Regions from separate parts of the Peribacillus sp. NPDC076916 genome, predicted to be linked through region 1. Evidence: predicted binding sites of a transcription regulator. Region 1 holds the regulator's gene; the other holds the start of a gene.
The links. The regulator NrdR, encoded in region 1, represses ribonucleotide reductase genes. The targets are predictions, from matches to a motif close to AACACNATATATNGTGTT.
Positions count from the first base shown of each region.

Region 1 (11,500 bases):
AATTCCCTTTCATTCGCGAACTGCTTGATTGTTTTCAAATAAAAAGGTATGAACTGGAGAACTACGAAGCCGATGATATTATCGGTACGCTGTCCTTACAAGCGGAAAAAGATGGTTTTGAAGTGAAGGTCATTTCAGGTGATAAGGATTTAACACAATTATCCTCCCCTAGTACGACGGTTTCCATCACGAAAAAGGGGATTACTGAAATCGAGGAATACACTCCAAAGCATATACATGAAAAATACGGCCTGTCCCCTTTACAAATCATTGATTTAAAAGGGTTGATGGGAGATGCTTCCGACAATATTCCCGGTATTCCGGGTGTAGGTGAAAAGACTGCCCTTAAATTATTGCATCAATTCGAAACGGTTGAAAACCTTCTGCAGTCGATTGATGAGGTAAGTGGACAAAAATTGAAAGAGAAAATAGAAGAACATAGAGACCTGGCCCTATTGAGCAAAGAGCTGGCTACGATAACGAGGGAAGCGCCGCTTGAAGTTTCCGTAAACGAGACCGAGTACACTGGCATGGATCAGGATCGAGTCATCTCATTTTATAAGGAGCTTGGGTTTTCGACTTTGCTCGATAAATTGGATGTAACGGAAAGTGCACCGCTTGAACAGGAGAAGATAGAAGTGCACACGTCCGAAATGACAGAAGCAATGTTTGCCGATGAAAGTGCCTTATATGTTGAGATTTTAGAAGATAATTATCATCATGCCGATATAAGGGGAATCGCCATCAGTAATGAACAAGGTAATTTTTACTTCAATGGGGATGATGCTCTGAGTTCCGGGGCATTTAAATCCTGGGCAGAGGATGAAACAAAAAAGAAAACGGTTTTCGATGCGAAGCGTACGGTTGTGGCACTGCGTCATCGGGGAGTCGAAATAAAAGGCATCGATTTTGATGTATTTTTGGCATCCTATATCCTGAATCCCGCAGAGTCAGTGGACGAAGTGGCAGAAATTACGAAAACTCAAGGTACGACCCGTCTTGAAACAGATGATGTTTTTTATGGAAAAGGTGCAAAACGCAAAATACCTGAGGAAGCGGAAGTGAGGGAGCATATCGCCAGAAAATCGAAGGCAATCCTTTCTCTGAAAGAACCGATGATCGATAAGCTGCAAGAGTTCGAGCAATTTCACCTATTTACGGAACTGGAGCTGCCACTGTCGATCATTCTGGCCAATATGGAATGGCAGGGAATCAAGGTGGATATAGGCCGATTGAAAAACATGGGACAGGAGTTAGCCATTCGCTTAAGAAGCATCGAAGCCCGAATTTTTGATTTGGCTGGAGAGGCGTTCAATATCAATTCACCTAAACAGCTCGGGGCCATCCTGTTTGAAAAGCTGGAGCTTCCAGTCATGAAGAAAACCAAAACAGGATATTCGACTTCAGCCGATGTGCTGGAAAAACTGGAGAACAAGCATGATATCGTTAAGGAGATATTGCTGTATCGCCAGCTTGGTAAGTTGCAATCAACTTATATTGAAGGGCTGCTTAAAGTGGTCAATGGCAAAACGGACAAGGTGCACACCCGGTTCAACCAAGCGTTGACCCAGACCGGCCGGTTAAGTTCTACAGATCCCAATCTGCAGAATATCCCGATCAGACTGGAAGAAGGCAGGAAAATCAGGCAGGCCTTCATTCCTTCCGAAAAGGATTGGATCATTTTTGCTGCCGATTACTCACAGATCGAGTTACGCGTCCTGGCGCATATCGCCAATGACAGCGGATTGGTGGAAGCATTCCAGGCCGGGATGGACATCCATACAAGGACAGCCATGGATGTATTCCACGTACCGGCAGAGCAAGTCACGGCGAACATGAGGCGCCATGCCAAAGCGGTCAATTTCGGAATCGTTTATGGTATAAGTGACTACGGGCTATCGCAAAGTCTCGGCATCACGAGAAAAGAAGCGGGAGAGTTCATCGAGAAGTATTTAAGAAGCTTTCCTGGTGTTCAGGAATATATGGAAGAAAGCATACATGAGGCCCGTCAAAAAGGATATAGCACGACTCTGATGCAAAGAAGGCGCTATATACCTGAGATAACAAGCAGGAATTTCAACATCAGGAGCTTTGCCGAACGGACAGCGATGAACACGCCGATTCAAGGCAGTGCCGCAGATATCATCAAGCTAGCCATGATAAACATGAATAAGCGCCTGAAACGGGAAGGTCTTAAAACGAGAATGCTTCTTCAGGTGCATGATGAATTGATTTTTGAAACGCCTCCCGAGGAACTCGAAATCCTTAAAGTGATCGTTCCGGAGGAAATGGAAAATGCCATTGAACTGAACGTGCCTCTTAAAGTGGATTATGCTTTTGGGCCAACATGGTTTGATGCCAAATAATAAAAGATAGGTGATTGCAATGCCAGAACTTCCAGAAGTGGAAACAGTCAGAAGAACGTTAGAGCAGCTCGTGCTCGGAAAAGAAATCAAGGAAGTGTCAGTCTTCTGGCCAAAGATCATAAAAGCGCCTGAACCTGTCGAACAGTTTCAGGATGCTTTAAGGGGACAGACGATTACGGGAATAGGTCGTCGGGGCAAGTTCCTCATTTTCACCTTGGATGATTATTCGTTGGTTTCGCATTTAAGAATGGAAGGAAAATACGGCGTGCATCCAAAAGAAGAGCCTTATGATAAGCATACCCATGTGATCTTCACTTTCACGGATGGCAGTGAACTCAGGTACAGGGATGTCCGGAAATTCGGAACGATGCATCTATTTGCCAAAGGGGAAGAACTTGAGCGGCTGCCACTGTTGCATTTAGGGCCTGAACCGTTGTCTGAAGATTTTACTGTCGAGGGGCTAAGTAGCAAGTTGGCAAGAACCAACAGGAAAATCAAACCCGTTCTCCTTGATCAAACGGTTGTCGTCGGGATTGGGAATATATATGTAGACGAGTCGTTATTCCGTTCCGGTATCCATCCGGAGAGAATCGCTTCTTCACTCTCGTTGCAGGAAATCAAAACGTTGCATGCAGAAATCATCGCGACGTTAGGTGAAGCTGTGGAAAAAGGCGGGAGTACGATTCGTTCATACATTAATTCCCAAGGGCAAATCGGCATGTTTCAGTTGGAACTTAATGTTTATGGACGAAAAGGCGAGAACTGCAAAACATGCGGCACGCCACTTGAAAAACTGGTCGTTGCAGGACGCGGCACACATATTTGCCCGTCATGCCAGCCGTTAAAATAGGGAATGTTTTTTCAAACACATCGGATGGGCTCCATCCATATACTAGGGTAGCAACGAGTAGGGAAGGAGTATTATTCCGATGTGGCTACAAATTATTTTTCTCGCTTTTGCAGTTAGTATTGACGGATTTGGCGTAGGTATGACATTCGGTATGCGGAAGATGAAAATCCCCTTAAGGTCAATAGCGGTCATCTCGTTTTGTTCTGCATTGAGTTTAGGTATTGCGATGGTCATCGGACAATTCATCAGTCAGCTCATATCGGTCGGGGCGGCTGAAAAAACGGGTGGCATCATCCTCATTTTCCTTGGTGCCTGGATGGTATACCAGTATTTTAAGCCTGAAAAAGATTTGAAAGATGATAGATATCATGAAAAGATCATCTTTAATTTTGAAATTAAATCACTTGGGGTAGTCATTAATATTTTACAAAAACCATTGAATGCCGATTTTGATAAATCAGGTACGATTACGGGTGTTGAAGCGCTTGTTCTGGGATTTGCACTTTCGCTGGATGCGTTCGGGGCCGGAGTTGGTGCGGCTATGATCGGCATTTCACCGATTATCCTTGCAGGGTGCATCGCTATTATGAGTTCAATTTTCATTTGGAGCGGGATTCAAAGCGGGAAATTGCTTTCAAATAATAAAGTTGTACAGCAATTGACTTTTCTTCCAGGTGTACTGTTGATTATCATCGGGATATTCAAGTTATGATACATGGTTAAAAGGGGGAGCTTATGGGACAAATCATTGGAATCACCGGGGGCATCGCCAGTGGGAAAAGCACCGTCAGCCTTTATTTACAGGAACTCGGATTCACGATTGTCGATGCAGATCTGGCTTCCCGTGCCGTCGTTGAGCCGGGTGAAGAAGCCTATCATCAAGTTGTGAAGGCATTTGGTGAAGATATCTTATTGCCGGATGGGGGTATAGATCGCGTAAAGCTCGGGTCGATCATATTTAATGATCAGGAAAAGAGATTGCTATTGAATGGCATCGTGCACCCTGCCGTCAGGAAATGGATGCGCCTCAAAACGGAAGAGGCACTATCATCAGGGGAAGAAACGGTGTTCATGGATATTCCGCTCCTATTCGAAAGTAAGCTGACATTCATGGTGGAAAAGACGCTTTTGATCTATGTGGATGAGCAAGTTCAATTGCAGCGATTAATGAACAGGAATGGTCTTTCGGAGACGGAGGCACTAGCCAGGATCAATTCGCAAATGCCTTTGGCCGATAAAAAGGCTTTAGCGGATGCCGTCGTCGACAATAATGGGGACATTAATGAAACGAAAAGGCAAGTGAAGTCCATACTTCGCGAATGGCATGTCATATAATTATGATAAAAAAGAAGAAACCACCAGGTTTCTTCTTTTTGTGTTGAAAAAATAAACACAATCCGCATTTTTATTAGCACAATTCCTCTGAATTATGTTATACTAATTACATGTGGAAGGTAATAAGTATAACACTAATATTTTCTGGAGGGTCCGAACAATGAATTCAAGAATAGCGATTAACGGGTTTGGGAGAATTGGAAGAATGGTTTTCCGAAAGGCCATATTAGATGAGAGTTTGGACATTGTTGCCATAAATGCAAGCTATCCAGCTGAAACTTTAGCACACTTACTAAAATATGATACGATACATGGTAAATTCGACGGTATCATTATAGCGGAAGATGATTCACTAGTAGTGAATGGCCGCCGAGTAAAACTAATAAATAACCGCGATCCAAAGCTATTGCCTTGGAAAGAGTTGGACATAGATATTGTAATTGAAGCTACGGGCAAATTCAATGATCGTTCTAAAGCGGCTCTTCATTTAGATGCAGGGGCAAAAAGAGTTATTTTATCAGCGCCGGGTAAAAATGAAGACGTTACCATTGTAATGGGTGTAAATGAGGAAGTGCTGGAAATTGACAAGCATTTCGTCATATCCAATGCATCTTGTACAACCAACTGTCTTGGACCGGTTGCAAAAGTGCTTGATGAAAAATTCGGCATAAACAACGGTTTAATGACAACGATACATTCTTATACAAATGATCAAAATAATATCGATAACCCGCATAAAGACTTAAGACGTGCCCGTGCCGCTGCGGAAAGCATGATTCCTACGACCACAGGAGCTGCAAAAGCCATCTCGCTAGTGTTGCCGCAATTAAAAGGCAAGCTTCATGGAATGGCGATCCGCGTACCGACACCTAACGTATCTCTAGTCGATCTTGTTGTGGATTTAAACCGTGATGTCACGATTGATGAAGTGAACCAAGCCTTCATCGATGCTTCAGAAAATGAACTCAAAGGAATTATGGAATTCACGATGGAACCTTTAGTTTCCAGTGATTTCAAAACGAATCCTCACTCTGCAATCATCGATGGTTTGACGACGATGATGATTGGGGACAGGAAAGTGAAAGTCCTTGCATGGTATGATAATGAGTGGGGTTACTCCAACCGGGTAGTGGACCTTGTGAAATTGGTGGGATCCGAGTTGAAAAAAACTTCCGAAGTCGAACTATCAGTAAAATAATGAAAAGAAATCGAGCCTGCTAAAATTTTTTAGCGGGCTCAGTTTGTAGACAAAAAGGTTTCAAAATGGCCACAATCCGAAACCTTTTTTGGATTTGGAGCAGTTATAGAGAATAGTGACCCCACGCATATCATGTTTTCTTTTACATGCGGCTACTGCTCCTGGTTTTCCAACTTTCTCAATCACTTGTAAAACTAGAGGCTATAAGATATGACTAGCATACGTATTTACGGTTGTTATCATTGTCCCCAAAACAAATCCATTGCGGTTTGATGCCGCATGAAACGAATAGGCAAACTTGTTTTGTTCGTTCATCTTTCACATAGCAGCTATTCTAAGGTTCAGTTGAACTGTCCTTAATCTTCTTGGCTCCTTTCTTAAATAGACTGTAGGTAAAAGGAGATCTTACTGTTAAATCAACGGCCAAATATTAAAAAAATAGACAAACTTTATTGGGGTTTGCTTATAGTCTGAGCCTGCTAAAATTTTTTAGCGGGCTATTTTTAATGAAGTGACCCATCAATTCCTGGCTATTTAAGGGCGCTGAATAAACCCGGAAAACAGAATTTCCCTTACATTGGTACCTTCGCTATAGCCCTATTGCATATAAAGTTTATCTTTCCAAAATTTTAATTTGGAGTTGCAAAAAAAATTCAAACAATATATACTATGAATCGTGAACTTCTTCAAAAGCGGTTTGCATGATGGCTACTTAAAGGGTTAGGACCTCTTTGGACTAACTTTCCCCCGTGGTAGTTATCAGAACTTATTTTTAAATCATGGTAAGGGGGAAGCTTAATATGGAAACAGCTTACACTATGGAAACAATGGGTAGACATGTCATTTCTGAACTTTGGGGTTGTGACTTTGAAAAACTGAACAATATCGATTTAATTGAAAAGATTTTTGTTGATGCTGCTTTGAAATCAGGTGCAGAGGTACGGGAAGTTGCCTTTCACAAATTTGCTCCACAAGGAGTCAGCGGGGTTGTCATCATTTCTGAATCACACTTAACGATTCACAGTTTTCCAGAACACGGCTATGCGAGCATCGATGTCTATACATGCGGTAACTTGGATCCGAATATTGCGGCAGATTATATTGCAGAAGCTTTGAATGCGCAAACACGTGAAAACATAGAATTACCACGTGGTTTAGGTCCTGTACAAATGAAAAAAGCCAATATAAGTGCCCTATAAAAAACACGTATACACAGAGATGCCATGGGTGCATCTCTTTTTTAATGCAATGAATCGGCAGCCTGCTTCACATTATAGCTATGGATTGCCTTATAGCACAAAGACCTTGACAAAGGTGCTCCAAGGGCGGAACAAAAGTGCCTGCTGCTGGAAGTTACACTTTTTACTTGTACTGGCCGTTCCTTTTAATATAAGATTAAGATAGAGAAGTAAATCCTTGGGGAACATTTAGATAGGGGAGTCCTACATAAAATACGGAGCTGATAATGATGAAATGCCCATCATGTCAATATAACGGAACAAGAGTGCTCGATTCCAGGCCAGTCGATGAAAGTAAATCGATTCGACGACGCCGTGAATGCGAGGCATGTGGTTTTCGATTCACGACATTTGAAAAGGTGGAGGAAACACCGCTTATTGTAGTGAAAAAGGGCGGGACACGGGAAGAGTTCAGTCGTGATAAAATCCTGCGTGGCTTAATCAGGGCTTGCGAAAAACGCCCGGTTCCCTTGAAGGAACTAGAGCAAATTACCAGTTATGTAGAAAAAGAACTGCGCAACCAGGGCATATCGGAAGTGAAAAGCGACAATGTCGGCGAAATGGTAATGGACAAGCTGGCGGAAGTCGATGAGGTTGCCTATGTAAGGTTCGCATCCGTCTATCGACAATTTAAAGATATCAATGTCTTTATCGATGAATTGAAAGATTTAATAAATAAAGAAAGAAAGTAGAGCTGAAGATTCACTTTGGCTCTTTTTTCACTACATCTTTTGAAAGGTTTGAATGGAGATGTCAATGCATTGGCAAGAATTGCTCCCAGCGGATTCATATTTGGTCTCATCTGCGGGGCTGCTTCATGATTATGATCGGAAAATACTTACCCGACTATATCAACCTCTTATTGGACCTATCTGCATTAGCCTATATATGACGTTATGGAGTGAGCTGGAGGAAAACAGGCTATGGTCGGAAATCTCCTCACATTATCAATTAATGAATACCATCGGCCTTAAGTTAGGTGATATTTACGAAGCACGCCTTTTACTTGAAGGAATTGGTCTGTTGAATGTATATAAGAAATCGAAAAATGAAACGAAGGAATTCATCTATGAGTTAAACCCGCCGCTTTCACCCCAGCAGTTTTTCACGGATGGAATGCTGAATATTTACTTATACAAAAAAATCGGCAAAGCGCAATTCAACCGGTTAAAGAGATTCTTTTGTGATGATCATATCTTAACCGATCAATATGAAGGTGTGACTAAATCTTTTGCGGAAGTATTCTCATCAGATCATTTGGACTCTTTATATGTAACCGATGAAGCGAAAAACGAATGGAAACCGATGCCTGAGCAGCAATTCATCGATCGGACGGAAGGCGTCGAGCCATCGGGGTTTGACGACTTATTTGATTTTGACCTTTTACTTGCCGGGATGAAATCTTCGATCGTACCGAAAAAGGCCTTTACTCCGAAAATAAAAAGTACGATTGCCAAACTTGCTTTTTTATATGGCATTGATCCGCTGGAAATGCAAAAACTAGTAATGGATGCCGTTTCATTGGATGATGAAATCGATGAGGAAGTGCTCAGAAAGGCGGCAAGGGACTGGTATCAGATCGAACGGCAGGCAGATATGCCTTCCCTAGTCAATCGGGTGCAGCCGATTCGTGAACGGACACAAAAAGAAGAACCGAAAACACAGGAACAAGAGTTAATCCGTCATTTGGAGACGATTTCCCCGAGGGAGCGGCTGATGCAATTGTCTGGAGGTGCAGAGCCATCAAGCGGTGATCTGAAAGTGGTTGAGGGAGTGATGATCAATCAAAAGCTGAATCCGGGTGTCGTCAATGTCTTGATTGAATACGTCATGCTCAAAACGGATATGAAGTTCACGAAGGGCTACGTGGAAAAGCTGGCAGGCCATTGGGCACGGCTGAAGGTCTCTACGGTCGTCGAGGCGATGGAACTGGCTAAAAATGAACATAGGAAATATCAGGACTGGGCTCAAGGAAGCAGGAATGCTGCGAAGGGCGGCCGGAAAAAGGCGATACGGGAAGAAGTGGTTCCGGAGTGGCTTGAGAAAAAAGAAGAAGCACAGCAGGAGCAGAATGCAGATCAGCCTGAATTGAATGCCCAGAAACGCGAGCTTCAGGAGAAATGGAAGCAGTGGAAAGCAGGAGGTGAAATGAACGATGGAAAAGATTAATAGATCCCTTAATAAATTGGCCAATACAAACCAATTTCAACAGCGTTATGAAAAGCTGAAACAGGAGATTTTTGAAGACGAACAAGTGCGGTTATTTTTGAATGCCAACAGTTCGACGGTCACGAAGGAAATGATTGATAAAAATTTGGGGAAGCTTTATGAGTTCACTTCACAAAGCAATAAATGTGATAAATGTCCAAGCTTGAATGGCTGTATCAATATGATGCAAGGGTATTATCCCAAATTGGTGGTTCAAGGGAAGGCCCTGAACCTGAATTATGAAATCTGTCCGCGGAAGTTGGCAGAGGATGAAAAGCGGAAACGGGAAAAATTGATCCACAGCCTGTATGTACCGAAGGATATTTTAAAGGCGACCATTGAGGACTTTACCCAAACGGATAATGATAACAAACGCTTGGACGTTTTAAGTAAGGCGATGTCGTTCATTATGGAATATGAGCCAGGTAAAATGCAAAAAGGCTTATATATATATGGGAAATTCGGTGTTGGGAAAACGTACTTATTAGGTGCGATTGCCAATGAACTTGCAGAAAGGCAAATTTCCTCCCTTATTGTCTATGTCCCTGACTACTTGCGGGAACTTAAAGGATCGATCGGTGATAATACGGTCAATGAAAAAATTGAGATGGTGAAAACTGCCCCTGTCCTCATGCTGGATGATATTGGAGCGGAGTCCATGACGAGCTGGGGACGCGATGAGGTTTTTGGTCCGATTTTGCAATTTAGGATGCTGGAAAACCTGCCGACGTTTTTCACTTCGAATTTTGACCTGAATGGCCTGGAGAACCACCTAACCTTTTCACAGCGCGGTGAGAAGGAAGAAGTGAAGGCGGCCAGGATAATGGAAAGAATTCAATATTTAGCGGAGCCGGTCAAGCTGGATGGCGTGAATCGGAGAAGATGAAGGAAAGTGGTCTCTTAATGGAGGTCACTTTTTTCTTTTACAAGACTCATCCTACTTCTAAACACGTCCCCATCCCCATATACATGAACAAACAGGCAAGGGGGAAGGGGGGATGTCGTAGTGCAAATTTCGTTTCAAAACGATTCAGAGGCAATGAAATTACTGAATTTCGTTTCTGTCCATCCACTGGGGGCAGAATTTCAAGCATACATTCGATTTCTTCCGCAACAAGGCATGCATATGGATATGACGAAGTCTTCAGGTGATAAATGGCTAATTCTGCTTCGTGATGCATTTCATTCTTTTTTATTGGAAGAAAAGACGATTCCTGTTCTGGAGCAAATAATAGTCGGTAAATTTTTTTATAGGGAACGGGAAGAAATTGAAGCCATCATTGAAATTGCATCATCGATCATCGAGGCGGAAAGAGCCAGGGATCAAGATGGAGCATTCAATACGGAGAAACGATTGATTGAGGAAGGACTTCAAAGCATTTTGGCTGGAAAGGTATCTTTTTCATTCGATTCTTTTACGACCTTCCGTTTAAAATCATTTCAGCACACTTTGGAAAAGTATGTCGTTAAGGCGATTGATGAATACAAGCTGGAGCAGGACTATCAAAATTTCATTGCCACGCTCCGTGATTGCCTTCATGGGCAGGAGTCGAAATTAAGAAAGCTTCACCTCGTCAACCGGGATGGTTTTCATTTCTATGATCAGAAATTCAGCAAACTCGACCGGTCAAAAATCAATAGTATGATCGACAGGAGGCTTCTTGCCAAAAGTTCACTTTTTCTTGATACGGTGATACTTGCCCCGCTTTTATCGATTGCTCCTGAAAACTTGTGCATCTATACTGATGATAAGGAAGAAGGGCTGATCCAGACCATTTCAAGGATTTTCGAAGAACGGGCAACCATCCTGCCACTTTCGTCATTTTCGATGCATTTGAATGATCTTTCGTGGAAAAAAGAAAATTAACCTTGATTTTCACCGTATAACAAATTATAATTTCCTACATACTATTAAAAAACTAAAAGTTATGATGAGGACAAGGGTATTCTAGTCGCCGATTATCAGAGAGGGGAGCCAACAGGCTGTAAGCTTCCTATTCGCATGGAACACTTACCACCTTTAAACTTCGGCTCGGAAAGCAGGCATTCTGTGAATATGAGCTGACGGGAAGCTGCCGTTACCAAGTTACAAGTGCCATTTTGCCGTGAAAAGCAAGCTGGAACGAGGGTGGAACCGCGGGTTAATGATATTTATTACTAAGCTCGTCCCTGTTTTATACAGGGACGGGCTTTTTTGTGTTGTAATGGAATCAAAAACCTGTAATTTGTCCAAACAATAAGAAGGAGTGAAACTGAATGTCAGAATTACTGAAAATATCTTTTCCTGACGGAGCGGTTAAGGAGT
Region 1 covers NZ_JBNNIU010000003.1:626,770-638,269, forward strand. Annotated here, with positions in the region: gene polA (DNA polymerase I) at 1-2,366, shown strand, start outside; gene mutM (DNA-formamidopyrimidine glycosylase) at 2,386-3,216, shown strand; gene ytaF (sporulation membrane protein YtaF) at 3,296-3,928, shown strand; gene coaE (dephospho-CoA kinase) at 3,952-4,551, shown strand; gene ACQKFG_RS12625 (glyceraldehyde-3-phosphate dehydrogenase) at 4,712-5,749, shown strand; gene speD (adenosylmethionine decarboxylase) at 6,568-6,948, shown strand; gene nrdR (transcriptional regulator NrdR) at 7,218-7,679, shown strand; gene ACQKFG_RS12640 (replication initiation and membrane attachment family protein) at 7,744-9,156, shown strand; gene dnaI (primosomal protein DnaI) at 9,143-10,081, shown strand; gene ytxC (sporulation protein YtxC) at 10,202-11,062, shown strand; gene thrS (threonine--tRNA ligase) at 11,452-11,500, shown strand, end outside.

Region 2 (11,500 bases), on a different contig from region 1:
CCAATTCATATCCGTGTATCCCCAAGCCGACAATCTGTCCCGCCGATACCGCCGCGGTCACTGATTCATGCCGAAAGCTTTCACGGGCATGTATGTTCGAAATATGCACTTCCACCACAGGAACATCAATTCCGGCTATTGCATCACGAATCGCATAGCTATAATGAGTAAAAGCTCCAGGATTAATAATAATCCCGTCAATCCCATAATCCTCTGACCAATGTAGCTTGTCGATGATCGCTCCTTCATGGTTTGTTTGAAATGAGGTTAATTCCACATTTAACCCTTGAGCTTGCTGCATCAATTGTGCTTCCACATCCGCAAGCGTCGAGGATCCATAATGCGCAGGTTCCCGCTTCCCCAAGCGATTTAAATTCGGACCATTGATTAGTAAAATTTTTGTCATCATCAAACACCTGCTCATGTTAAAAGAATGCTTTCCATGAACATTCTATCATAATTACAAATTGTCTTACTACTTTTTTACAACCAATAAGCAATCAGCTTTCTGACTGCTTCTCGGCTTTGTTTTTTTGACGCATATATTCCTGATGATCGTATGATATAGAAAACCCTATAAAAAGTCCGTATAAAATAAAAATGCAGACACTTGTTATAACCGTATTTGCTGTCATTTTAGAAAAGGTTGGCAAATCGACGAACATCGGTTTTAGGACAAATACCAGCAAAGCCCAGCAAACCACTCCTAAAAAAATACCCGTAAAAATACCCTTCATCCTTTTAAAAAGACTATAGTATAAAAAAGCGATCCCCACGGATAGAATCCCGAATAAAATTATGGTCATTACCGTACCGAGCCACTGATCGATCCAGGTCATGTTGGACCATGAAGTTAGTATGAATTTTGGGCTGAAATCCATTAAATTAAAATAATTGGCACAGATACCGATAAAACTTGCTAAAGCCCCCCCAACAAAACCGACAGCAAGTACATTGTAGATTAACATGCTTTGATATCCCTGTTGAATTTGTCCATTTTCATTAGAAGACATATCAATCACCTCCGCTACGTAGTATGCCCTTTGTTAATTAGAACTATTTTTTTTTGTTCTTAGGAAGGAGAATCACTAGAGGTTTTGTGATTTATTCTGTATGATTAAATCATAAATAATCTACTTTTTTCAGAGGAAAATACCCATCCTCTGTGGAAGTTTATAATGTACACAGGATACTACCTTCCTGTGATTCAACATTCATAAAGTAATCGCAGGGTTAGAGCTTCCATTCAATTTTATTGGAACGCCTTTAAACCCTTGTGATGCTTGATAATAAACATGTTAGCACCCTTGAGAGAGCTACGTGAATAACTATTAGGTTGGTGTAGAAATGTCTGAGGTTCAAAAACCCGTTTATGGAGGGCAGGCTGTAGTGGAAGGCGTCATGTTCGGCGGCAAACATCACACAGTCACTGCGGTACGCCGCAAAGATTCAACGATTGTATATTATCATCTTCCGCGTGAATCGAAACCTGTTGTCAACCGCTTAAAAAAAGTACCGTTTCTACGCGGTATCGTATCACTGATTCAGTCAAGTGCCACCGGCTCGAAACATCTAAACTTTTCAACTGAACAGTATGAAGAAGAAGACGGGGAAAAGCAGGAAGAAAAGAAAAAAGAAACGAAAGAATCTTCTAAAATAAGTGTATGGCTGGGAGTTGCCGTAATCGGTGTTCTTTCCTTCCTATTCGGGAAGTTGCTTTTCACTTTGATTCCAGTCTTTCTTGCCGAATTGACAAGACCCATATTCAGCGGCCATATGGCCCAGGTTTTAATGGAAAGCTTGTTCAAGTTGATATTATTGCTGGTATACATTTACGTAGTATCCATGACGCCTTTGATCAAGCGTGTCTTTCAGTATCACGGGGCAGAGCATAAGGTGATCAACTGCTTTGAAAGCGGAAAAGAATTGACCGTAGCAAATGTGCAGGCAAGTTCACGCCTTCATTATCGCTGCGGCAGCAGCTTCATTTTATTTACAGTCATTGTAGGCATGTTCGTCTATATGCTTGTTCCGACCGATCCATTATGGCTCCGTGTCGTGGATCGAGTATTGCTAATCCCCGTCGTGCTTGGCATAGCCTTCGAGGTACTGCAGTTGACCAACAAAGTAAGGGATATTCCCTTTCTTCGTTACCTCGGCTATCCCGGACTTTGGCTTCAGTTATTGACAACCAAAGCCCCTACCGATGATCAAGTCGAAGTCGCATTAGCATCCTTCCAAGAACTGTTAAGGTTGGAAAAAGAAACAGAAAAAAGTTTAGAATCCGATGTAATCGTGTAAAACATCTATACACATTTTGATTATGGAAAATCATATACTAACTATGGGAATGCTCTTTACTTTTTTTCAAATATTTTACATTAATGATGTTTAAAATAAGCTAGAAATGCTTATGATGCTCTTAAGGAGGTGTCTTTGTTGAAACGTTTCATATCTTTCATGATATACGGAATCATCGCCCTCGGAGTCCTCGGACTAATGAGCCGACTATTTAATGACCCGATTGGCTTTTTTAGAAACATTCTCATAATAGCCATTGTCGCAGGGATTATTTATATGATTTATACCGGATTAACAAAGGGAAAACCAGTTAAGAAAGAGCAGCAGGCATTCCGAAAGGCTGCCCGCCAATCGAAAAAAAGGCTAAAAAACCGAACTTCGAAAAAAGATAATGTGGCTAGCTTCTCTGCAGCAAAATCATCAAAGAAAATAAAATGGAGAAAGAAAACGGATAGTCACTTAACCGTCATCGAAGGGAAAAAGAATAAAAAGAAAAATCGGGCTTCTTTTTAAGAGCCCGATTTTTTATTTACAATCAATAAGTCCATTTTTTAAGGAATTCTCTCGTGCACTGCCTGCCCCGATTCATCAATTCACCCTTTTTTTCATCATTCAGATTGAAATCCATTGCAGAAATTCCCTTCATCGGAATAAATACAATATTATGGACGTGTTTCTTGGAAATATACCGTGCATCATGGGCATCTTTCATCGTTTTGAATAATGCGGAGAACAATTCAACCGCATTATCCACCTCATGCGGTTTCCATATCTCATCGACACTTAGGCGCAAACCGATGACTGGCCTTTCCTTTCTTACATGATCGGAATTGAATAGCCACATTGGAAAATTGCTTAACACACCTCCATCTACAAAAAGGAACTTGCGTTTTCCGACATCAAGTTTGACTGGCTCAAAAAAATAAGGAATGCTACAACTCATTCTTACTGCCTTTGCCACTGGAAAAGTGCTCGGATCAATGCCATAGTTCGGTAAATCATCAGGCAGTACCACCAATTTCCCATTTGTAATGTCAGAGCTTATGATTCTGAGGGATTTCGGTCGAATATCCTTAAAGGTGACTACATTCCTTTCGGCAAGTTTACCGGCGACCCATGTCTCCAGGGCGTTGCCTTTATAAAGGCCAAGTTTCCAGTATAAAAGGATCCATTTGGCAAACGGGATAGGCAAAAGACCACGCCTTTTGTCCAGCAGACCGCTTAAATCTATATCAAGAAAAAGCTTTTCCATTTCTTTACCTGTGTATCCAGCTGCTACAAAAGCTGCAATTATGGAGCCTGCACTTGTACCGGCTGTTCGATGGAATACAAATCCCCGTTCTTCTAATTCCTGCAGGGCTCCCACTAAACCATAGCCTTTAATCCCGCCTCCGGAAAAAACGCCGTCAATAATCATAGCTGCCCTCCCCTAATCCGGTCTTTACATTTCTAAGCAGGATTAGAGCGATTTATGACAGTTTTTAATAGAAAAGTTGCCTTGATTCAGGTAAAGTACTGAATTTCCGCCTTAGGGAAGAATTCAGCGATATACCCACGAATGGTCGTTTCCAGTTCTGCGGCTTCTTCTTTTTGATAAACATATTTACCAATTCCATATCGGCCCCATTTATATTTACGCTTTGTTTCGTCCAGTTCCAATTTTGTTTTCGGGTAGTTTTTTTGAATCACTTTTTTTGCTGGGCCAGTAAACCGATGCTGAATTAATTCGAAGGTCAAGTCAGGGATATCCACCCCATTCAAAGCCTCACTTAGCCGTTCGAATAATTCATGGTAGCCCTCCTTCCATGCTTCATGACGATATATTGGAGCTACGATAAAACCGAGGGGATATCCTGCCCCTGCCACTTTACGTGCCGCTTCCATCCTTTCTTCGAAGCTCGAAGTTCCGGGCTCGAAATTCTTTATCACATAACGTGAATTTATACTGAATCGAAATCTTGTTTTTCCATTATGTTCAGCATCCAACAGATGGTCGACATGATGAAATTTAGTTACGAACCTTAGAACCCCATATTCACTTTTTCCAAAATATTCTATGGCCCTTTTTAACGAATGTGTCAAATGGTCAATTCCGACGATATCCGATGTACAGGCTGCCTCAAAACGGGTAATTTCAGGCTTTCTCTCATTTATATATTTTTCGGCTGCTTCGAAAATCTCATCAAGATTCACATATGTCCTAATATATGGTTTTGATCCGAGTGTCGTCTGTAAATAACAATAGTGACAATGCCCCATACACCCTGTAGCAAGAGGTATGGCATATTCAGCAGATGGCTTTGAGGAATCGAATTTCAATGTTTTTCTGATTCCTACCACAAGCGTCGATTTGGCGACACGATATTTTTGCTGATCATTTTCTCCAGGTAGATCCCTAATTTGGTTATGCGATGTGGTCTCACGGATTTCAATGTTCAAATCTTCAAATTTCTTTTTTAATTCCCGGCCAAGCGGGTATTCCAGTGCCCTTGGCTCAATATATACTAACTGTGGCATAAATGGTTTCATTTCGATCTCCATTCTTTTATCGATTTGTTCATATTTTCAATCGAACTACACAATCTAATTCATAAGGATAGTTTTTCTTTATTCTGTTAGCCTCATGATTGTTTATACTTGGTAATTCAAAATGAAGGAGATGCGATATGGTTAATAAACGAGACTTCTTGACAAATGGAACGGGGCAACAAGCGATCACCGTCCAAACAGATAATAAATATCCAAATCCAAGGAATATACCTGGAGACTCGGTCGATGAATTTTCGGTATTGAAAGATGGCAACCAATATCTAGCTGAAAAGGAAATAGGGCAGCAAAATGAAAATGGTTGATTGAACGCAAAAGAAGACCGAATTTACGAGGATTCGGTCTTCTTTTGCTATGTAACTGAACAGGCAGTTACTTGAAAAAAAAGTCGTTAAGATAGCTTTGCAGCATACTTAACGACTTCCCTTCCATCAGCTTATAGCCCGCATTTCAATTGCGCTCCGCAATTCGTGCATGTATTGCATCCGCCCATTTCCTGAACTTCACCTTTACGGCATACCGGGCAAGTGTTACCCACTTCCGATCCAATTGTAACATTCGTCGAACGCAGTTCATTTATCGTATCGACCAAAACAACTTTCTTCTTAACTTCCACATCTGTCAATTCATCCATTTCAAGCTGCTCGTCCATTTGGTTTTCTTCCGCTTTGAGCGTAAGGACCTGACTGTCACGGCTTCCGTCCACATATACAGTACCGCCTTTTGCTCCGCCTTTATAAAGACGTTCATATACTTTTTCAACTTGTTCGACAGTATATCCTTTTGGCGCATTGACTGTCTTACTGATCGAACTGTCAATCCAGCGCTGAATGATGCATTGAACATCAGCATGCGCTTCCGGGGCTAATTCCATAGCGGAAATGAACCATTTTGGAAGCTCTTCTGTATCGGCTTCCGGATGACGTTCCAAGTATTCCTGTACAATGTCAGCCTTCACCTCTATGAATTTACCCAGACGGCCGCTGCGGAAATACGTGAAAGAGAAATATGGTTCAAGACCTGTTGATACCCCAACCATCGTTCCTGTGCTTCCTGTAGGGGCCACTGTCAATAAATGAGAGTTACGGATGCCATGTGCAGCAACACTTTCCCTGATATCTTCCGGCATTTTTTCCATAAACCCAGTTTGGGTGAAACGTGTTCTAAGCTCATTGGTTTCTTCGTCCGTTGACCCGATCAGGAACGGGAAACTGCCTTTTTCTTGAGCAAGTTCCACAGAAGCCCTGTAAGCAGTAGTCGCAATCGTTTCAAATACCTTGTCAACCAGGATATTTCCTTCTTCAGAACCATATTCCGTTTCACAATAAATCAACAGGTCATGCAGACCCATTACACCAAGGCCAACCCGTCGCTCGCCCAGTGCCTGTTTTTTGTTTTCATCCAAGAAATAAGGAGTTGCGTCAATGACATTGTCCTGCATACGCACACCGACTTCGACGGTTTGCTTAAGTTTCTCGAAATTAACCGTTTTGCTATCTTTATCAGCCATTTCAGCCAAATTGACTGCCGCAAGGTTACATACTGAATATGGGGCCAATGGCTGTTCGCCACAAGGGTTCGTGGCAACGACCTGCTGACCGTATGCTTTGGCATTCGTCATTTCATTAGCATTATCGATAAAGAAAATTCCTGGTTCAGCAGAATATGTGGCACAAATGTTTATTAAGTTCCAAAGCTCTTTAGCTCGGATTTTACGGTAAACACGGACTTTGTGACCCATTTTTTCCCATTCACGAACATCACCGACATTATGCCATTCTTCATTGTAAATGGCCATTTCTTCGGCATTATAGCTCTCTACATCAGGAAAACGCAATTCGTATTCCGCATCTTGTTCCGCCGCTTCCATAAATTCCTTAGTCAGGCAAATAGAGATATTGGCTCCAGTCAGAAAATCCGGATTATGGACACTGTACGTTCCACCTGTACGGATCTTTTCTTCTGCATCCCTAATGATTTTCTCACTGAACCCACCTTGGCCAGGAATCTCCTTATAATTGATGATCCCTTGATACATAGCCGTTTCCTGTTCCGTATGCGGCGTGAATTTCAATTTATCCGTCGCATATTTCTTGATGGCTTCATCTTTAGTGTTTTCCACTAGGTAACGCAGAATCCTTGGATTTTGCATTTTGGAAATGATGAACTCCGCAATATCAGGATGCCAATCAGCAAGCATGATCATTTGCGCGCCGCGTCTGCTGCCGCCCTGTTCAACAAGATGCGTCAGTTTTGCAATATCGTCAAGCCATGATACTGAACCAGAGGATTTTCCATTCACCCCTTTTGCCAGAGTGTTTCTTGGACGCAGTGTCGATCCGTTCGTACCCACTCCGCCGCCGCGGCTCATGATCTCCATCACTTGTTTCCTATGTTCTGAGATCCCTTCACGTGAATCCGGTACGAATGGCATTACATAGCAGTTGAAATAAGTAACGTCCGTATTGGAACCTGCACCGTATAATACTCGTCCTGCCGGGACAAAATTAAGGTTCTTTAATTCTTGATAGAATTTATTGAACCATTCCGTTCTTTTTTCTTCCGTGGTTTCCACTGATGCCAAGCCCGTTGCATTACGTTTCGCAATTTGTTCATAGTATATTTCAAGCGGCTTTTCGATTATATCCAACGGACGGTTAACAATTCCCGTCTCCACTTCTTCCGGATTATCCAATACGCCACGGAATTCTTCATCCACCAATACCTTGGCTTTTTTGGTTTCCCAATCAATTTCAACGATGTAACCGAGACCCCTTGCCGGGAATTTCGGATCTTCCTTAATCGTCAACACGACGAAATCGCCTGCCGAGAGTGTGATTTTTTCAGTATCCTTAAAAGAATAGCGGTCAAGCATGACTAGACGGGACACTCCCTTATGCGCCATTTTCATATCAGCAGTTACAGGGTGAACCTGGGGAAATAAAGAAATATCCTTATTCAACCTTTCTAGATCAACCTTTAAAGCTTCTTTTATTACAACCGACATAATTCCCTCTCCTTTATATGTTTCAAGATCCGTTCTTGCTGCCGCAAAAATCCTTATGTAGCCTTACATGTCCGTTTCGCTTAACAAGTACCCTAAATTTATCATAGCGAAACTCAAAAATCAATATATAGTGTCGCATTAAATATTTCAACTACTATATATTGTGTTTGTTTTGAATAACTTTTTATTTTGTCAAACGATAAATCAATTAATATAGTTAGCAAAAGGGAGGAAAATGTCGATTTACGATAATTTTTCATCAGATTTCAATTAATTTGGACCTTGCTTTTTCCCCATCCCTTTTAGGGCTTATCCCTGCAAGGGATACCTTATTAGGTCAAAAAATCTGAAAAAACTTTTTTCTTTTATCACTCTTATTATCCCACTTCTTCTATCTCATGAAATTCCATTCATCGCTTTCATATTTACTTTCTGCAATGGCCTTCACTTCCTGCAATTGCTTTTCGGTTAGGACGTATGGCTCTAAATCGATCGAAAGTCCTTCGGCAAAACCTTTTTCAAAAGCTTCTTTCGCTTCAGGGATGGTAACCTTTCTTCCAGCAATGTCATTTATGGCCACAGCTTTATTTTTCAGGTTTTTTTGCATTCTCTCTTTAACCCTGTCATTTGAGAATTTAAATACGCTAAAAAGCTTATCATCATCAAGATCAAGCAAAATGGACCCGTGCTGAAGGATGACGCCTTTTTGCCTGGTTTGAGCGCTGCCAGCGACCTTCCTGCCCTCGACGACCAGTTCATACCAGCTTGGAGCATCAAAACAGACGGAAGACCTGGGCGATTTTAAAGCTTCTTTTTCCTGATTTGTTCGAGGCACGGCAAAATAAGCATCCAATCCCAGATTCCTGAACCCCATTAATATTCCTTCAGAAATGACACGATATGCTTCAGTAACGGTAGTTGGCATTCCCGGATAGGATTCTGGAACGATTACGCTATAAGTCAATTCATGCTCGTGCAGTACCGCTCGTCCTCCTGTTGGCCTGCGAACAAAACCAAGGCCTTGCCTTTTGACCTCTTCCAAATCAATTTCCGCTTCAGCCTTTTGAAAATAACCAATCGACAATGTTGCTGGATCCCAGCCGTAAAAGCGTATGATTGGCGGAATTTCACCTTTGCTTTGCCAGTTTAACAATGCTTCGTCCAAAGCCATATTAAAACCCGGTGAACAATACCCCGAATCTATAAAACCCCATTTTTCTTTAGTCATCCTTACCCCTCGTTTCAATAGACTGTTTTTCAATCCCCCACAAAAAACTCACATGTAGTAGTTTAACAGACTTTAACACTCTAAAAAAGAACGTGCTATCAAGTCGATGAAGAATTTGATGAAAATTCTTTTTGATTATTGGGTAAAGCAATTATATAATAAGGATTGTCTGTATTCGTTAAGGTAGAAGGGAGTTTTTATGTTTGGAAATATTATATACACTGCTCATCATCTTGGGAGTGGTTATTGCGTATTCACTTTTTAATTGGTACCGCCAGCGTAAAATCGTTAAAACATTAACACAGGACGAATTTATCGCTAACTACAGAAAAGTGCAGCTAATCGATGTGCGGGAACCGAATGATTTCGATAATGGTCATATCTTAGGCGCAAGAAACATCCCTATGACTCAAATGAAAACCCGCTTGGTTGAAATTAGGCCGGACAAGCCTGTATATTTGTACGCTCAGAGCGAAATCATCAGCGGAAGAGCTGCAGCCATGCTATACAAAAAGGGCTACAGGGAACTTTTTCACCTAAAGGGCGGTTTCAAGATGTGGACCGGGAAAATCAAAGCAAAGAAATAAGACCCCATCTCCGCATGGGCTCTTTTAAATTAAAAAGACTTCTTCTGCATCATGCGGGCTTTAGGGAATGAAAGTTAACTGTTGAACTTTTAATGAACTCTTACATAAACATGAAAAAATCCCCGCCGGCTGGCAGGGATTTTTTTTCGTGTAAGCTATCAGTCTATGCTTGAAAACGCAGAACAGGTTTTCTTGCAGCAAGAGTTTCGTCAAGCCGCTTTATAACGGTTGTATGCGGAGCTTCCTGAACGATTTCCGGGGTTTCTTCCGCTTCCTTGGCAATCTGGATCATCGCATCGATGAACGCATCCAGCGTTTCTTTCGACTCGGTTTCAGTCGGTTCTATCATCATTCCTTCTTCCACGTTCAACGGGAAGTAAATGGTCGGAGGATGATAACCGAAATCCAGCAATCTTTTGGCTATATCGAGAGTCCTTACCCCTAATTTCTTTTGACGGCGTCCGCTTAATACGAATTCATGCTTACAATGACGATTATATGGTAAGTCAAAAAATGGTTCCAACCTACGCATCATGTAATTGGCATTGATGACCGCATTCTCGGTGACGGCTTTAAGACCATCTGGCCCCATTGAACGAATGTACGTATACGCCCTCACGTTTATCCCGAAATTACCATAATAAGGTTTTACCCTGCCGATGGATTGCGGACGATCATAATCAAGAACGAATTGCTCACCTTGTTTGACCACAAGCGGTTTAGGCAAGTAAGGAATCAAGTCCGACTTCACCCCTACAGGACCAGAACCCGGGCCGCCGCCGCCATGCGGGCCTGTGAATGTTTTATGGAGATTTAAGTGAACCACATCAAAGCCCATATCACCCGGTCGTGCTTTCGATAGAACTGCATTCAGGTTGGCTCCATCATAATAAAGCTTCCCACCTGCGTCATGGACAAGTTGGGCCATTTCCAAAATATTTTCTTCAAACAATCCTAATGTATTGGGATTCGTCAGCATCAAGGCCGCGGTATCCGGTCCGACAACACGCTTTAAATCCTCAAGGTCGACTAACCCATTTTCATCCGACTTCACTGTAATCGTTTCAAGGCCGGCAACAGTTGCAGAGGCAGGATTCGTACCGTGTGCAGAATCAGGCACAATCACTTTAGTCCGTTCTGTATCGCCATTCGCTTCGTGAAAAGCGCGAATCATCATCAATCCAGTCCATTCACCGTGAGCACCTGCTGCAGGCTGTAATGTCACTTGGTCCATACCGGTGATTTCCGTTAAGTGTTCCTGCAAATCAAATAATAGTCCCAATGCTCCCTGAACAGTAGCCGGATCCTGATATGGATGGATATGGGCAAAACCGTTGAAGCGCGCCACATTTTCATTTATTTTCGGATTATATTTCATCGTGCATGAACCCAGCGGATAAAAACCCGAATCCACTCCATGATTCCGCTTGGAAAGTGCTGTATAATGACGCATGATATCAAGTTCGGACACCTCAGGAAGTTCTGCCTCTTCTTCACGGATGTAGTCGGCAGGAAGAATTTCTTCGAGCGAAATAGTTGCAACATCCATTTCTGGCAGACTGTATCCGATTCGACCGGAAGTACTGATTTCAAAAATGAGTGATTGATCTTGATTATTCATGTTGATCCCCCAATTCCTGCGCAAGTGCATCAATTTCTTCTTTTGTTCTAAGTTCAGTTACCGCGACCAGCATATGATCTTTCAGCTCAGGATAAACCGTCCCTAAATCGAAGCCGCCGATCATCCCTTTTTCAAAAAGGTTTTTATTGATTTCTGAAAACGAAGCAGGCAGTTTAATGACAAATTCATTAAATGAAGGACCGTCGAAT
Region 2 covers NZ_JBNNIU010000002.1:155,377-166,876, reverse strand. Annotated here, with positions in the region: gene aroQ (type II 3-dehydroquinate dehydratase) at 1-406, opposite strand, end outside; gene ACQKFG_RS05785 (YqhR family membrane protein) at 501-1,013, opposite strand; gene ACQKFG_RS05780 (DUF1385 domain-containing protein) at 1,348-2,301, shown strand; gene ACQKFG_RS05775 (SA1362 family protein) at 2,440-2,814, shown strand; gene ACQKFG_RS05770 (patatin-like phospholipase family protein) at 2,837-3,718, opposite strand; gene splB (spore photoproduct lyase) at 3,805-4,830, opposite strand; gene ACQKFG_RS05760 (hypothetical protein) at 4,968-5,153, shown strand; gene ACQKFG_RS05755 (vitamin B12-dependent ribonucleotide reductase) at 5,285-7,855, opposite strand; gene ACQKFG_RS05750 (lipoate--protein ligase family protein) at 8,247-9,083, opposite strand; gene ACQKFG_RS05745 (rhodanese-like domain-containing protein) at 9,287-9,670, shown strand; gene gcvPB (aminomethyl-transferring glycine dehydrogenase subunit GcvPB) at 9,834-11,291, opposite strand; gene gcvPA (aminomethyl-transferring glycine dehydrogenase subunit GcvPA) at 11,284-11,500, opposite strand, start outside.
Region 2: the regulator NrdR is predicted to act here: its motif matches at 8,006-8,023, upstream of ACQKFG_RS05755 (vitamin B12-dependent ribonucleotide reductase).